4 regions of the Alteromonas sp. 4NH20-0104 genome follow, and region 4 is predicted to be linked to each of the others. Evidence: predicted binding sites of a transcription regulator. Region 4 holds the regulator's gene; each other region holds the start of a gene.

Region 1 (4,346 bases), on a different contig from region 4:
CAGATAGGAACGTAATCCGTTATAAGCGTTCAGCGTTGCCAGTTCATCCATGGCGCCACCAGACTCAATGGTTACGATGGGGCAGCAAAAAGGCACTTCCATCAGTGAGCCTAACTCGATATCGGTATGAATAAACCAGCGGGTAAAGTGTGAAGCCAGCGCTGTATACTGCGTGCCCAGTCGGGTGGAAACGCTGAATGCCGGGCCACTGCCGGAAGTATTATGCACATCAATGATGGCTTCCGGGGCTAAATCGACCAGATAATCAAGTACCTGCTTGGCTAACATCCCGGGCGCATCATTATAGGGAGGTTTAAAGCAGCGATTGATATCCCGGGTATCGGGTAAAGCCCGGTGAGTAAACAATGGCTCGTGCAGGGCTGCGCCAACCGAGACCACAATAAAAGTGGTGTCGGCGTAGGGTTTAAAACCTTCTTTTAGCAGGCGGTGCAAGGCCTGAAAGCCGGATGGCTCGTTGCCATGTAACAGCGTTGTGACAGCTCGTTTCCTGCGGGTTCGGCCGGGTATAAAAATAATCGCCGGGCCTCCCAGCATCTGCAGAAAACTCACGCTGGAGTCGGGAATTTGCTGCGGCGCCGGTGCGTGCAGTATTTTAAAGCCGGTTAATACGGGTGTGGCTAATCTGGCAGTTCCCATTGCTACTCCCAATAGGCCACAGGTTCACCGCTGTGGCTCAGTTGATAGTACCGGCGACACAGTTCGCTAAGTACTTTGGATTCAGGATATTGGCTCATCAAGGTTTTATACGTGTTCAACTGCCACAGTGCGCCGGTTTGTCGTGCAGCCAGACGATGTTCAATGATCCCCAGGTAATGATCCCGCTCTTCCCGGCTCACACCAATCTTCGCCAGTCCATCATCTGCCTTGCCAATTAAATCTGACAGGATAGCGGTGACTTTGTATTCCTTGAGCTGATGCTGATGTTTTTGCGGCCACAGGATGTGTGCATTCAGGCCTGACTGAGCACAGCGGTAAAAGTTATATTCGGTATAGCGAAAGGGCAGGCGCTGCAGATAGTCTTCAATGTGATCGGACAAGGCTTCGACCAGGCCAATCTGCAACGCGGCATTAGCCAGCATATCCTGATTTGTGGGGCCCGCGGGTAAGCTGCGGTATTCAATTCGAACGTGACCATTCTCGCCCGGTTCGAACACCGCGCGGTTCCAGCTCCATACCGTACCGTGATGTAAATTCAGTTCGGCAAAAGGTTTACTGTCACCATGTAAGCGCTCGGATACAACGGGCAATACCGCAGGGTAAAGGGCGACACTTTCGGTCAGGCAATCCGTAATGCCGTTGCGTAACCAGCCATGGCCGTAGCTCACCCGGGCAGGCTGACGCCATTGGGTAGCATTGGTATCGCGGTAATCGATGGCTTGTTTAAATAAAGCAATGCGGGTTTCCTGCCATAGTCGTTTGCCCATGAAAAAGGGCGAATTACCGGCCAGGGCAAGCACTAAAGGTGAAATCAGCTGGGCCGCATTATAGCAGTCGGTAAACCGGTCATGGGCAATGCGGTGGTGCAACTGAAAAGAAGTATTCGCGCCTTCAAGGGTCACATCGTCACAGGTGGTTCGCACCACATCCTGGCCGTGAATATCGATATCAAAAGGCGCACCGCGCTGCTCACTGAGTTCGTGGGTGAGGGCTTTATACCGGGGCCGGTTAGTCAGGTAATCTTCGGTTAAATGGCTGCTGGCCAGGGTGGGCAGGATGCCGATTGCCATGGCGTGTCCATCAAACAGACTGGCGGTCTGGTCGACCACGCGACTGGCTTTGTCCAACTGTTGCTGAAGCTGCGAAAACGGGGTGCCGGCTGCATCAACAGGATCGAGATTAAACTCCAGATTATATTGATTTAATTCTTCCTGCAGACCCTTAATACGGGCTTTATCGAGAATAGCTTCATTGATGGGCGCGGGGTTAAACTGGCGATTAACCAGGTAAAACTCCAGCTCTGCACCGAGGCTGACTGCCTGGCTGTTATAACAGTCGCGGGTGAGCTCGTGTCTGACCTCACACAACTGTGCCTGCACACGTTGGTCGAACAGTGCGCGTTGTGCGTCGGTAAAATCATGCTGTTGAAAATTAAGACCCATGCTATCTCTGCGTCAGTTAACATTATTAAGTGTAGCCTATCGCTTAGCAGAGTAACGAGGGGCAGCATATTGCTCCTTGATGCAGATCAAGCCAGATCACAACTGACCCGGCTGCGAAATAATGTTTGCGTTAAATCAAAAATATCTGCGCGGGTGATTGGTCGGTGGTTCTGGCGGTTTGGTCAGTCGCGACTGGATTTATTCGCCTGCTTTGGGTAGCGTAAAGTTTTACTTATGATCATTTCGAATCCGGAGGGAATCCCGTTGCGCGTTCATGTTTTGCTAGCCAGTGTGGCGCTGATGGTTATTTCGCCTGTATGGGCTGAATCCATCGCATCCTTTACCAAAGATATGCAAAAGCAGGCGGGGTTTATCCCCGTGTATTACAACCACGACGATGATAAAATTTATCTGCAAATCAATGCCGTTGATGAACCTTTATTGTTCAAGTCCAGTTTGCCCCATGGCGTAGGTTCTAACGATATTGGTCTGGATCGCGGGCAGTTAGGCGCTACTCGGCTGGTGCAATTTGAGCAATATGGTAATAAATTGCTGCTCAAACAGCTGAACACCGAATACCGGGCCAGTGCCGATAATGCTGCCGAGCGAGCCAGTATTGATGAGGCGTTTGCCGACTCGGTGATTGCCGGTTTTACCATTGTGGCTAACGATGATGAAAGCGTTTTAATTGACTATACCAGTCAGTTACTCAGTGATATCCACGGCGTGGCCGAACGTCTGAAAGCCCGCCAGCAGGGAGCGTTTAAGGCTGATCCGCAACGCAGTGGCGTTTATTTACCGCGGACCAAAGCGTTTCCGTTAAATACCGAACTGGAAGCATTAATTACCTTTGGTGGTAAAGGAACCGGGGCTTATCTACGGCAGGTTACGCCGGATGCCGACAGCGTTAGCGTACACATGCATCACTCTTTTATCGCCTTACCCGATTCAGGTTATGAGCCCCGCGAATTCCACCCGTTTTCCGGTTATTGGAAACACAGCTGGCAGGACTACTCGGCGCCCATAACTGAACCATTGGAGCAGGCCTATATTCGTCGCCACCGGTTGGCTAAAAAAGACCCTTCAGCGGCCATCAGTGAAGCCGTTGAACCGATCGTTTATTACCTCGATCCGGGTATTCCGGAGCCAGTGATGAGTGCGCTGAAAGACGGTGCAAGCTGGTGGAATCAGGCCTTCGAAGCGGCCGGCTATAAAGAGGCTTTCCAGGTTAAAGTGTTACCGGCAGATGCCGACCCCATGGATGTTCGTTATAACGTGATTAACTGGGTACACCGGGCCACCCGAGGCTGGTCTTATGGCTCCTCGGTGGTTGATCCGCGCACCGGTGAAATCATTAAAGGCCATGTAACCCTCGGCTCATTACGGGTACGTCAGGATTATCTGATTGCATTGGGATTAACCAGTCCGTTTAGCGGCGATAGTGAAGTGACCACCGCACAAAAAGAAATGGCGCTGGCGCGAATTCGCCAGTTGTCTGCGCACGAGGTGGGTCATACGCTGGGCATTGCCCATAATTTTGCCGCCAGTGAAAACGGTCGTGAGTCGGTGATGGATTATCCTCACCCTAAAATCGAAATCGCCGGCAATAAACTGTCGCTGGCTAATGCCTACGACACCGGCATGGGGGAGTGGGATAATTATGTGATTGCTTATGGTTACCAGGACTTCGCCGAAAACAGCGATGCTGAAAAGGCGCTCAAGGCTATGGTAGTCGGGGCGCGTGAAGCCGGTCTTAGTTATAAGTCTGATGCCGATGCCAGAGCCTCTCGTCACGCTTCTGCCGATGGCCATATGTGGGACAACGGAACGAACCCGCTGGCTGAATACGATCATCTGTTGCAGGTTCGGGACATAGCACTGTCCAACATGGGACTGAACACGATTGCTAAAGGTAGCAGTTTATCCTCTTTGGAAAATGCGCTGGTACCGGTTTATTTGTTACACCGTTATCAGTTGGAAGCAGTGGCTAAGCAGGTCGGCGGTATTCAGTATTTTTACGAGAATAAGGGCGATCTGGATAAGCCCATGGGCGTGAAGCTGGTGCCGTCAGAAACCCAGGTAGAGGCCATGATGCGCTTGATTGATGCGTCGAGTGCTGAAGTGCTTAAAATGCCGGAGCAATTGTTAGGCCTGATACCCCCGCCTACTTTTGCTGAAGCCGAAACCCGCGAGCAATTTAATGGCCGGTTAGGCCGGGTGTTCGAC
Region 2 (4,346 bases), on a different contig from region 4:
GGCGCTTTTCACCGTTTCCCACTGGCTGACTTTGCCTTTGCGGGTAACAAAAGTCAGTCCGTTGTAGGTACGGTAATTGCCAAAGCATTCCATGTCGAAATACTCATCCGGCGCTCTGCCGGAAAAAATAAAATCCACTTCAATGTCATCACGCTCAGCCATGGCAGCAGCCATAATGCGGGCACGGGCAATGTGGCCGTTGCCGGTCCCTTGTACGCCATAGAGTATTTTCATGTTAAACCAGAATAGTCAGACTCAGTTGGGCAATGGTGAGGCCCAGTAAGGCACCTGCAATGACATCCGTAGGGTAGTGGACGCCCAGCAGAATGCGGGATAAACCAATCAGACTGGCCCAGGTGTAGGCCAGCAATGCAAAGGGCGGGTAGTAAAATGCAATAATTGTTGCCATTAAACAGGCCGCAGCGGTGTGGCCGGATGGCAAGCTGAATTTATCTGATGGCGTCACGTGAGCGGTCAGGTTAACCAGAAAATCGCACGGACGGGGGCGTTTAAACGCCTTTTTCAATACCACATAAATCGGCAGTTCCAGACCATAGGCCATTAATGCGGTGTACAAAAAAATCTCGCCATGCTCAGGTTCAAAACACATCAGCAGCAGGCCGATAACAAAATACAGATAGCCGTCACCGGTCCGAGACAGCCAGACAATGGCCCGGCAATCGCGGTGCTTGGTCAGATCGTACAACCAGTGAAAGATTGCAGTATCGTATTTGGTTATATTTTTCAGGCCCATCTCACGCGGCTCCTATTCTTCAACGCTATCAGGTTAAAAAGTGTTCATGAAACACAAGTGACAGTTTTGCTAAAGGTTTATGACAGCCGCGGGCAATTGACGGAAGGTAGAGCGAAATCAAATTTTTTGTGAGTAAAATCAATTTCGGTGCTAGGCGTTATCACTGATAGGGTGCTATGCTAAAACGCGAAAACCTAGCTTACCAACAGGGTATAAACATGGACTATAACACTTCTGAGTTATGTGATTTATTCGCCGATAACGTGGACGTGGTCGATCCCATTTTCACCAGTTATGGCGGTCGTTATTCATTTGGTGGTGAAATTACCACGGTGAAGTGTTTTGAGGACAGGGAATTAGTCGACCGGGTACTCACTGAGCCTGGCGATGGTAAAGTATTATTGATTGATGGCGGTGGCTCTCTTCGTCGCGCGCTGTTTGATGCTGAATCTGCCCAACTGGCGGTTGAAAATAACTGGGAAGGCGTGGTGTGTTATGGCTGTGTTCGGGAAGTGGACAGCCTGTCTGATTTCGACCTTGGCATCCTGGCGGTTAATTCCATTCCAGTGAATGCCGATAGCCAGGGCACCGGTGATATTGACGTACCGGTCAATTTTGGCGGCGTTACCTTTTTGCCGGAAGACCACCTGTACGCCGACAGTACCGGCGTTATCCTGTCTCCTGAGCCACTCGATATCGATTAAGCGAGTGGCTTTGCCACCGCTTTGCTGCTGACATTTCGTTTTTCTGCTGTTTGATGCCTGACGCGCGATATGGCTACGTCAGGTCGTGCCTTTAATTTGTGTCCCCCACTGTCTTTCTCTGCATCGCTGCCATATTCAGGCAACCATCTTCATCTTTAGCTGTGCTTTACTGCAGGATATCGGTTTGCAGTCGCCAGAAGCCTTGTCTATTTTGCATGGCGAGGATGGTAAGCTCGATGAGTTTCGGGTGCTCGATGAGCCTACCCGTAAACAATTACTCAAGATTAACTTCACACAAACTCTGGAGTATCTGAAAAATGCCTTGGGGATACCGCGTTATATTGGTAACGACAAAACCGAGCGGGACCGTTTTGTCCAGCGCCATACAGCCCTGAACGGCTTTATGCTCACCCTTCTGAAAGACACCTATTTGTCGAAAGTTGGCGTGGGTGAACTGGTTAAAATACCGCAGATATATACCTCCATAGTGCTCTCCACCAAGCCGGATTTCTCAAAGAAAAGCCTGCCCAAAGGGTATGTGTTTATTGAGCAGCTGGCTAAGAAAGGGGCGCTTAATACTGAGTTAGCTAAAGCGTTTGTGCAGATTGTGGGTTATTTCCCCCTGGGATTTGGCGTGACTTACATTCCGCGCACTGAAAAGGGAATAGACCGTGAGCAGTATGAATGCGCTATTGTAACCCGCTTAAACCCAGCGCATCCTGCTGAGCCGGTGGGGCGGCCGGTCACCAGAAACCTGTCTTATATTAGCTCGGGTAGCGACGAAGTGATCAAAAAGTCGAGTAATCTGTTTTTTCCGGCCAATCGCAAGAAATTAATGCGGATTGGGCGCGAGCGCCTGATGGAAATTATGAGTCAGTTATCGGGGAACTTTTCGCCGGAAGCCGTCGACGATCTGATCCCGGCCTTCTGGGAACCGGCGGATTACTTTTCATTTAAGAAAAATCAAAACCTTTGGAATAAAGTACGCTAGGTAAACCTGCCTGCGAACGCTTTGCTTGATTGCCCCGGGGGTCTGTCCCGAGGGGCTGTCTCTACGTCATTCCCCCGAACTTCGAGGCGCTTAAGGCTGGCCCAAACATGCTGCCGGACGTCAATATTTATTGATCTACATCAAAGTTCGATCTAAACTTTCAGAAATTACTGAAACCTTAGAAGTTAAAAATGAACATGTCATCACTGGTTACTTCTGCTGTTATGCATTTTGGGGAAATGGGCAATCGTTGGGGATTTAACCGCACGGTTGGTCAAATTCTCGCGCTCATCGTATTACATGAAGAGCCATTGTCGGCGCAGGAAATTGCTGACGCGTTAAGTATCTCAAGAGGTAACACCAGTATGGGCCTTAAAGAGCTGCAATCATGGCAGCTTATTAAGCAACATCATGTACCGGGTGAACGGAAGGAGTTTTTCGTTCCGGCGGGCACTATCTGGGTGCTGGCTAACCGGGTGTTCGAGGAGCGTCGTAAACGGGAGATCGACCCCACCATGTCGCTGCTGCGCGATTTGATGATGGACACACCAAATGGTGAAAAAGACATAGCCGTGCAGGCCCGCTTAAATGAAATACACGATCTACTCGAGTCGGTGACCGCCTGGTCTCAGGAGTTACAGAACCTGGGCCCGGAAAAACTCGACACCTTAATGAAACTCGGTGCCGGGGTTGGCCGCATTCTGGAGCTTAAAGACAAGCTCCTGCCAGCCAAATCTAACTAAACAGGAGCGCATCGTGGATGCATTGATACTATCCAGGCTACAGTTTGCTCTGAATATCAGTTTTCATATTCTCTTTCCTACCATCACTATCGCACTGGGATGGTTCTTATTTTATTTCAAACTTCGCTCTAATCTGAGTGGGCATCCGGTATGGATGCGGATTTACCGTTTCTGGGTACGGGTATTTGCCCTGACCTTTGCCTTAGGGGTTGTCTCGGGCGTTACCATGTCTTTTCAATTCGGCACCAACTGGCCCGGTTTTATGGAAAAAGCCGGTAATATTGCCGGCCCGCTGCTGGGCTATGAAGTCCTCACCGCGTTTTTCCTGGAAGCCACCTTTTTGGGCATCATGCTGTTTGGTATGCGTCGGGTGCCTAACTGGTTACACACGCTGGCCACTTTTGTCGTGGCCGCGGGTACCACGTTATCGGCGTTCTGGATCCTGTCACTCAACAGCTGGTTGCACACCCCCCAGGGGCACGAAGTAATAGATGGGGTAATCTATGCGAAAGACTGGTCGGCGATTATTTTTAATCCCTCTTTTCCTTATCGTTTCAGCCACATGTTGCTGGCTTCCGGACTCACTGCCAGCTTTTTAATTGCGGGATTATCGGCCTATCGTCTGCTCATTGGCGATAACAAAATTGCTCCTAAACTCGCCCTTAAAACGGCCACGTATACAGCGGCGGTGCTCATTCCGTTACAAATACTGGCGGGCGACATGCACGGTTTAAATACCCTTGAACATCAGCCACAAAAAGTGGCGGCTATGGAAGGGGTTTGGGAAACTGAGCAAGGCGCGCCGTTGCTGTTATTTGCCATTCCGGACGAGCAGGAGCGAACTAACCATGCCGAGCTTGCCATTCCGAATCTGGCCAGTTTTATTCTTACCCATGAGTTGGATGGGGAAATTAAAGGTTTAAATGAGTTTCGTGGCGAGCATCCGCCTGTCGCGCCGGTGTTTTATTCCTTCAGGGTGATGGTTGGTATGGGTGTACTTATGCTGTTAGCCGCCTGGGCGGGCGCTTATTATCTGTTCCGCCGGGGGGAATTGCCCGACTGGTTAGGCAAGCTGTTTATCGCTATGAGCTTTAGTGGCTGGGTGGCAACCCTGGCCGGCTGGTATGTTACTGAAGTCGGCCGTCAGCCTTACC
Region 3 (4,346 bases), on a different contig from region 4:
ACAGAAGAATCCGGGTACGCCGCATTCTCTGACGCTGATGGCGGGTCCAATCGATACCAGTAAAAACCCAACCCGGGTAAACGAGTTTTCCAAGAAACACCCCATGTCATGGTTTCGCAATGTGGCCATCATGAGTGTGCCTCATGGCTATCCCGGTGAAGGTCGCAAGGTCTATCCAGGCTTTATGCAGCTCGGTGGTTTCATTAGCATGAACCACAAATCACACATGCAAAAATATATCGATTTCTACCAGAACCTGTTTATGGGTGAGGAAGAAGATGCCGACCGTTTCCGGGCATTCTACGATGAATATCTGGCCGTGCTGGATATGCCGGCAGAGTTTTACCTGGAAACCATTGAACGGGTTTTCAAAAACAACGAAGTTGCCCGCGGCGCCATTACTTACAAAGGACACCCGGTTAACTTCGAAGCCATCGACAACACGCCTTTATTGACGGTTGAAGGTGCTAATGACGATATTTGTGGCCTGGGTCAAACGGAAGCTGCTCAGCAGTTATGCAAAAGCATTCCTAAATCCAAACGCAAGCATCACGTCCAGCAGGGCGCTGGTCACTACGGTATTTTTAGTGGCTCTCAGTTCCGCAAACATATTCGTCCGCTAATCACCGATTTTATTCATAAATTTGCCTGACGTTATCTCGCCCATGCTAGCAACTTAGGTTAGCATGGGTGCACTTAATTTCAGGGAGAATTCTATGCGCTTTGTTCCCCGCTGCACAGCCGCTAAAGGTCAGCGGTTGTTCCCACGGTTAACCTCCTGTTTTATGTTGTCACTGGCTGCGTTGAGTTTTCAACCTTTAGCCTATGCTCAGCAAAATGACGAAGAACAACCCACTACGAATGACGATCCGGTGCAGACCTTTAACGTCTGTAAACAAAGCCTGCAACAGTCAGCTATAGAAGCCGGTATTACGCCAGCCATTGCAGAGCAGGTATTTGCCAATATTAACTATCAGCCTCGAGTGATTGAACTGGATCGGAGTCAGCCGGAGTTTGTGCAAACCTTTCCCAGCTATTTCAGCAAAAGGGTTAATGACTGGCGAATCAACAAAGGGCGTCAGCTTGCCGGCGAACACAAAGTATTGTTGCAGGACCTTGTAAAACAATACGGCATTCCGGCACAGTACCTACTGGCATTTTGGGGCCTGGAAACCAATTTTGGTGGCTACAAAGGTAAGATGCCGGTACTGGATTCATTGGCTACCCTGGCCTGCGATCCGCGTCGCAGCACGTTTTTCACCCGCGAATTATTAACGGCCGTTAAGTTACTGGAAGCACAGTCTCTGGAGCAGGAAAAAATGGTAGGTTCCTGGGCGGGAGCCATGGGGCATACCCAGTTTATGCCATCTGCCTATGCCAACTACGCCATAGACGGCGACGGCGACGGACAAATTAATCTTTGGGACAGCGAAGCGGACGCCTTAACCTCGGCAGCCAACTTCCTTTCCCAGTTAGGCTGGCAACCGGGCTTTCGCTGGGGCAGAGAAGTTCAACTGCCCGTTGGATTTGACTACTCACTGCTGGGCTACTCCAAACGCCGCACTGTGACTGACTGGGATGAACTCGGGGTCACTCGCGCCAACGGTAACGCCCTGGGTAATAGCGATATGAATGCCTATTTAGTGATGCCTGCCGGTCATGAAGGACCTACCTTTCTGGCGTATCCTAACTTCAGAGTGATTATGCGCTGGAACAATTCAGAGTTTTACGCCATTGCCGTAGGCCGACTGGCAGACAGAATTGCTGGCGACGGGGAATTAGTGGCGTCATTGCCGCCTTTGCCTAATTACCGCCGGGACGACATTAAAACCCTGCAGGAGCAACTAAACCTGAAAGGCATTGATGTAGGTGGAGCAGATGGCATATTAGGCCCAGCGACCCGTGAAGGGATCCGCGAATTTCAGCGCCGTACCGACATGATTGCCGATGGCTTTCCGTCGCTCGCGGTAATGGAAGCCTTGGGCATTAATGTTACCCCGACCTCCTGACACCTAAAAACAAGCCGGGCGATGCCCGGCTTTGTTCTTTTAATACATGTGTTGGCCGCCGTTTATCGACAGTGTTGAACCTGTGATAAAGCTGGACTCATCTTTGATTAGAAATAGCACACCGTCAGCGATGTCTTCCGGCTTACCTAAACGGCCTACCGGGATCCGCGCAACGATTTTCTTGAGTACGTCTTCTGGCACCGCACGTACCATATCCGTGTCGATATAGCCTGGAGCAATAGCGTTTACGGTAATGCCTTTACCAGCGCCTTCCTGAGCAAGTGCTTTGGTGAAACCATGGATCCCTGATTTCGCTGCAGCATAGTTAACCTGGCCATACTGACCAGCCTGTCCGTTGATTGAGCCAATATTAACAATACGGCCAAAAGAGCGTTCGCGCATACCTTCAATTACCGCCCGGCAGGTGTTAAAACAAGATGCCAGGTTGGTTTGAATGACCGCGTTCCACTGCTCAAAGGTCATACGATGCATGGTGCCGTCACGAGTGATACCCGCGTTGTTGATCAGTACATCAACCGGGCCAAAATCCGACTCGATCTGCTCTATAGCAGCTTTGGTTTTATCGAAATCTGACACGTCAAACTTCATCGCAGCAATACCGGTTCGTTCGGTAAATTCCTGTGCTGCCTGATCGTTTCCGCCGTAGTTAGCCACTACGGTATAACCCGCATTCTTTAGTGTCGTACAGATTGCTTCACCAATACCGCGTGTTCCACCTGTAACGAGTGCTACTCTGCTCATGCTATTTCCTTCTTGTTTGATATTGCTCAACGTACAACTGATTACTATATAATCATCTATAGCTCGAATATTCCACCGTGAAAATCAGACGTTGGTCTATAAACTATTCTCCTGGTCAATAGCCTATTAGGTCTATATGACATTTTAATAATAGTATTCAGTTACTTATTCTTCGTTGTTTTAACTGAAGGAATTGAAGTGGTCGGATCTTCGGGCCAGTAATGTTTGGGATACCGGCCTTTCATGTCTTTTCTCACTTCCGCATAGCTGCCCTGCCAGAATCGTGGTAAGTCATTGGTGGTTTGAATCGGTCGACTGGCCGGCGACAGCAGTTCAACCGTCACAGTCTGGCGTCCCTGCCCCACAGTTACCGGCGCCGCACTACCATACATTTCCTGCATCTTGACTGACAGCACAACGCGGCTTTCACTTTCATACCGTAATCGACGAACACTGCCGCTGGGTACTTTCAAGCTCATGGGCAGATGCAGTTCAATAGCCTGACGCAGTGGCCAGGCTAACGTCTGGAGAACGACCTCCGGCCAGTGAACTTTTTGCAACTGACCCAGTGACTTACACCGACCCAACGCAGATTGCACCTCATCCTGGTCAAGCATCCACTGAGCATCTATATCCGGCCAGGGGGCATTGCCCTCATAACCACCGGAAACAATATTGAGTTCACGAGCCATAGTCAGCCGATTTAAGGTCTCTTCCAACTCGTTAAAGAATGGCCAGTCTTTAATGTTTCTATCACACAGCCAGTCCTTCCAGCATTGGATCCGTTGCGCTTCACCGAGCCTTGCCAGTGGTCTGCGAGACAGAAGTATTTGTTTGAAGTAACACCGTTCCTCGGCTTTTATGGCATCGCTTTGGGCATCATAAAATGCATACTGCTCGGTCCTGATAAGCGCCGCAAAGTGACTAAAAATGACTGACTCTTCAATTGGCTGGGCCAAACGGATAAGTAAATTAGCGCCTTTGCGCTGTCCGCTTAATACCGCCAGCCAGGGCTGCTCAGCAGGGGACGGCTGAACCAACTCAGCGCCGGTTCCCATCGCCAGCTTAAACTCCTGCAGGTTCCGCGCCCTGGCAATCCATCCGGGCTTCGCAAGGCTAACAGCGAGTCCGATACTCTGCTCTGACACATGCAGGATATCTGCTATTGTATTTTGGTAACCCAGGAGGCGGGCATACCGCGCCGCCTGGCGACTCACCGATTGCCTTTGCTGGGGAGTCAGGCAGCGAATCACCTCGCTTATCACCCACTGGTCTGTGCGTGGTGACTCCTCGGCCAACGCTGTCACCACACAACCGGCGATTAGCAAAGACTGATCGTCGCTCAGCTCAGCTTCATCCTTGAGTTGTAACAGCATACTGGCAAATCTGGGGTCAACCGGTAGTCGCAGACTCGCCTTTCCAAGTGGCGTGATGCGCTTTTGCCCATCGAGCAAATTCAATTCCTGCAAAGATTGGCTAGCGGCATTCAGTTGGGCCTCGCTGGGGAGATCCAATAAAGGCAGTGCTTCAAGGGCGGTGCCCCAGTCGGCACTATGCAGCACCAGAGGAGTGATA
Region 4 (4,346 bases):
TCCCGCTCGGAACACCCTATCAGCAAAGCGTTTATCAGTAACGAGCAGTTAAAGGTAAGTGATTTTGAGGTAACCGCCGGTGGCGGGATTCGCGGTACTATCAACGAACAACATTACCTGCTGGGCTCAGCAAGCTTTACCCAGACCGACCCCGCCTCGGTGCCAATTGCCGCTAATGTTTATCTGGTATCTGATGGTCGGTGTCTGGCAGCCTATGAAGTGACTGACAGCCTTAAAACCGATACGGGTGAAACCCTGGCCGGTTTAAATGCCTATCAACTCGTACTGTTAAGTGGTGATACCCAGCAAAACGTTGAAAGCCTGGCAGCTAAACTGCCGCTCGCCGTCGCCACCGGCGGCCTGACGCCAGAACAAAAATATCAGGCCGTGCAAGCGTTACAGGCACTAGGCCACAAAGTGATGATGTTGGGTGACGGTATCAACGATGCGCCGGTACTGGCCAGTGCTGATGTGTCGGTAGCTGTGGGTAACGCTACCGATATCGCCAGAAACGCCGCTGACGTAGTGTTACTGAGTGAGTCGCTGGCAACGGTGCCGGCATTACTGTCGATTGCCCAGAAAACCCGTCGCAAAATACGTCAGAACATTCTCTGGGCTCTCGGCTATAACCTGCTGATCCTGCCTTTTGCGGTATCCGGGCTATTGTTACCGTGGATGGCCGTGATCGGGATGTCATTAAGTAGTATCATAGTGGTTTCAAACTCGATCCGATTATTAAAGTAAGGCGGTAACGTGAGTATTATATATGTGCTGATCCCGTTGGCTATTATTCTGGTCGCGGTGGCCTTAGGTATCTTTTTCTGGGCCGTAAAATCCGATCAGTTTCAGGATCTTGAGCGTCAGGGCTACAGCATTTTGTTCGACGACGACTTACCCGAAGAAGAGCGTAAAAAAACCGCCAATCCCCAGGACAAGCCCCATAACGACAATGAGTGACTATGGTTTTATTTCTGCTTTTGTCGTGGGACTGGCCGGTTCACTGCATTGCGTTGGTATGTGCGGGGGCATTGCCGGGGCGTTACGTGCGGCAGTCCCCGGCGGAAAGCCGCCATTAGCCTATATATTGAGTTATAACCTCGGCCGGATTACCAGTTATGCCATTGCCGGGGCGATAACCGGTGTACTCGGTCAGGTTGCCCGTGCTTCGGTAAGCCATGGTCTGATGATATTTCAGTTGCTAAGCGCCCTTATGCTGATTGCCATGGGGTTATATTTAGCCCAGTGGTGGCGAGGCCTGGCTCGTCTGGAAAAGCTCGGCAGCGGCTTGTGGCAACGCATTCGTCCGTATTCCAAACGGTTTATTCCGTTTAAGTCCCCGGTGTCAGCTTTTCCTTATGGATTTATCTGGGGATGGCTCCCCTGCGGACTGGTGTATTCAACATTAACCTGGGCATTAGTCAGCGGTGATGGTTTATACGGAGCCGCCACTATGGCAGCCTTTGGGCTTGGCACTTTTCCCGCACTGATAGCGGTAAGCATTGGCGCTGGCTGGCTATTAAAGCTCCTACAACACCCAAAGACTAAGTCATTAGTCGCAATTTGCCTTATTATATATGCGATTTTCTTGATTTACCGCACCCTAAACGGTAATAATTGAGCGACGCCCACACGGAGACGTAATCTATGTCAAAAGGCTCAGAATTTTCTATTCATTGTCAGAGCTGTAGTTTCAGCCATTTGTGCCTGCCGGTTTCGTTAAATAAAACCGAACTCGATTCGCTGGATGATATTATCGAGCGCAAAAAGCCGCTGCATAAGCACGATAAACTGGTGAAAGCCGGTGATAAATTTAATTCGCTTTATGCAGTACGCGCTGGCTCATTTAAATCGTTCGTCAGTAGCAAGGACGGCGAAGAACAAATTATTGGTTTTCATTTTCCCGGTGACATTATCGGTTTCGATGCCCTGCGCGAAAACGCTCACCAAAGCTATACGCAAGCGCTGGAAACAGCCATGGTTTGCGAATTACCTTATGAAACGCTGGATAAAATGGCGGTACAGTTCCCTAAACTGCGTCATCAGATCATGAGTTTTATGAGTGCTGAAATTAAGCAGGATCACGACCTGATGATGTTGCTGAACAAACGCACTGCAGAAGAGCGACTGATCTATTTCCTGGCGCATCTGTCTAAACGGTTTGAAGACCGCGGATTTTCACCTCGTCAGTTTAACCTCAGTATGACCCGTAATGAGATTGGTAATTACCTGGGATTAACCGTTGAAACGATTTCCCGGCTGTTAACCCGTTTCCAGAAGGAAGGCATTATTAAGGTTGATGGCAAACTCATCACTATCATCGATTTCGAAGCGATGGACAATAAACTGCATAGTATGGATATACCTTCCACCACTGTCAGTTAATCGCTTCTCAGGCTGTTTTTCTCCGGTATTTATCTATAACTTGATCCCGAACAAGTCAGAAACTGGAGAAACAGCGACTCACGTCGTACACTCATAATGAGTACTTCGCACGGAGAGTCGTTATGATTGATTACACCAACATTCTGGCCGTTGTTGAACCTGAAAGGGAAAACCAACCCGCCATCTCCAGAGCCATTGAACTGGCTGAAAAAACCGGCGCGAAAATTACCGCCCTGATGACTATCTACGATTTCTCCTACGAGATGACCACGATGCTTTCTGGTGAGGAACGCGAGGCGATGCGTCAGGCAGTAGTCAATGAGAGAACCGCCTGGCTCAAAGAGCAACTGGCTGTCTATGGCCAGCCCATCGAAGCAACGGTTGAATGGAACAACCGCCCTTACGAGGCGATCATCAAATATGCCCTGGCCAGTCAGGCCGATATTGTGGTGAAAGCCACCCGCTCTCATGATGATTTGCGCTCGGTTATTTTTACTCCCACCGATTGGCATCTGGTGCGCAAGTGCCCTACTCCGGTTTTGCTGGTTAAAGAGCATGACTGGCCTCAGGATGGCAAGATTGTGGCAGCCGTTAATGTAGGGACGGAATACCGTGAGCATGCCCAGTTAAACGATCGGCTCACCACTATTGCACAGGATTACGCAAAGCTGCTCAGCGGCCATGTGCACCTGGCCAATTGTTATCCGGGCACACCACTTAATATTGCCATTGAAGTGCCGGAGTTCGATCCGGAGTCTTACAATGCCTCGGTGAAAAACCATCATCTGGAAGAGATGGAGAAGCACAGCAGCAAATACTGCATTCCATTGGACAACTGCCATGTTAAGGAAGGCCTGCCTGAAAAAGTGATCCCACAGGTGGCCAGCGAACTCGACGCCGAGCTGGTGATCATTGGCACCGTTGGTCGCGTTGGCATTTCTGCCGCGCTGATCGGAAATACTGCCGAGCATGTTATCGATGAACTCAATTGTGATGTACTGGCGGTTAAGCCCGAAGGCTTTGAAAGCCCGGTGAGCTAAAGCAAATTGGGCGTGGCAGTTTTACCGGCTGCCACGCTGAACTCTGACATTAATCAGGGATGCAGCCTCCTCTGGCTTCACGTATAATGGCGCCCATCGCAATATGGGTCTTTCTTTATCATGAGTTTAAACATCAACAACGCCGCACCGGCAACGCAAACCAAGCAAAAATACAGCTTTAATAAACTACAGAAGCGCTTGCGCCGTAATGTCGGTAAAGCCATCGACGACTTTGGCATGATTGAGGATGGCGATAAGGTTATGGTGTGCTTATCCGGTGGTAAAGACAGCTATACTATGCTGGACGTGCTGATGTATTTACAACGTATTGCGCCCATCAGCTTTGACATCGTGGCGGTCAATCTTGATCAGAAACAACCCGGTTTCCCTGAGCATATTCTCCCTGGGTATTTGCAAACGCTGGGCGTAGATTATCGGATTGTTGAGGAAGACACTTACTCAATAGTGAAAGACAAAATCCCGGAGGGCAAAACCACCTGCTCTCTTTGCTCACGGTTACGCCGCGGCATTTTGTACCGCACGGCTACAGAGCTGGGCGCCACCAAAATAGCTCTTGGCCATCACCGTGACGATATGCTCGAGACCCTGTTTCTAAACATGTTTCATGGTGGCAAGTTAAAATCCATGCCGCCGAAACTGGTCAGTGATGATGGCCGCCATGTGGTGATCCGCCCCCTGGCGTATTGCACTGAGCGGGATATTGAAAAATACGCTACAGCGGTTGAATTTCCGATTATTCCCTGTAACTTATGTGGTTCACAGGAAAATCTGCAGCGGCAGAACATCAAAATGATGTTACAGGACTGGAACAAGCGTTTCCCTGGCCGCATCGAGTCCATGTTCAGGGCTCTACAAAATGTGACGCCTTCTCATCTGGTTGATAAAAACCTTCATGACTTCAAA

What was found. The regulator FNR, encoded in region 4, switches genes on or off when oxygen is low (the NO sensors DNR and NnrR bind a similar motif). The targets are predictions, from matches to a motif close to TTGATCTAGATCAA.
Region 1: AC27IB_RS12550 (glutamate-cysteine ligase family protein) is a predicted target of FNR. The motif match lies at 2,197-2,210, and genes of this name have one in related genera.
Region 2: AC27IB_RS18265 (GbsR/MarR family transcriptional regulator) is a predicted target of FNR. The motif match lies at 2,580-2,593, and genes of this name have one in related genera.
Region 3: phbB (acetoacetyl-CoA reductase) is a predicted target of FNR. The motif match lies at 2,788-2,801, and genes of this name have one in related genera.

Annotation. Positions count from the first base shown of each region.
Region 1 is NZ_BAAJLP010000016.1:464-4,809, reverse strand. Features, by position in the region: gene AC27IB_RS12555 (M14 family metallopeptidase) at 1-657, opposite strand, end outside; gene AC27IB_RS12550 (glutamate-cysteine ligase family protein) at 660-2,120, opposite strand; gene AC27IB_RS12545 (zinc-dependent metalloprotease) at 2,355-4,346, shown strand, end outside.
Region 2 is NZ_BAAJLP010000029.1:32,017-36,362, forward strand. Features, by position in the region: gene AC27IB_RS18245 (MJ1255/VC2487 family glycosyltransferase) at 1-234, opposite strand, end outside; gene AC27IB_RS18250 (phosphatase PAP2 family protein) at 236-754, opposite strand; gene rraA (ribonuclease E activity regulator RraA) at 973-1,458, shown strand; gene AC27IB_RS18260 (hypothetical protein) at 1,643-2,449, shown strand; gene AC27IB_RS18265 (GbsR/MarR family transcriptional regulator) at 2,641-3,192, shown strand; gene AC27IB_RS18270 (cytochrome ubiquinol oxidase subunit I) at 3,206-4,346, shown strand, end outside.
Region 3 is NZ_BAAJLP010000013.1:47,474-51,819, reverse strand. Features, by position in the region: gene AC27IB_RS11045 (polyhydroxyalkanoate depolymerase) at 1-652, shown strand, start outside; gene AC27IB_RS11040 (lytic murein transglycosylase) at 717-2,009, shown strand; gene phbB (acetoacetyl-CoA reductase) at 2,049-2,771, opposite strand; gene hrpB (ATP-dependent helicase HrpB) at 2,933-4,346, opposite strand, start outside.
Region 4 is NZ_BAAJLP010000036.1:22,511-26,856, reverse strand. Features, by position in the region: gene AC27IB_RS20440 (heavy metal translocating P-type ATPase) at 1-744, shown strand, start outside; gene ccoS (cbb3-type cytochrome oxidase assembly protein CcoS) at 754-957, shown strand; gene AC27IB_RS20430 (sulfite exporter TauE/SafE family protein) at 950-1,618, shown strand; gene fnr (fumarate/nitrate reduction transcriptional regulator Fnr) at 1,645-2,382, shown strand; gene uspE (universal stress protein UspE) at 2,505-3,422, shown strand; gene ttcA (tRNA 2-thiocytidine(32) synthetase TtcA) at 3,543-4,346, shown strand, end outside.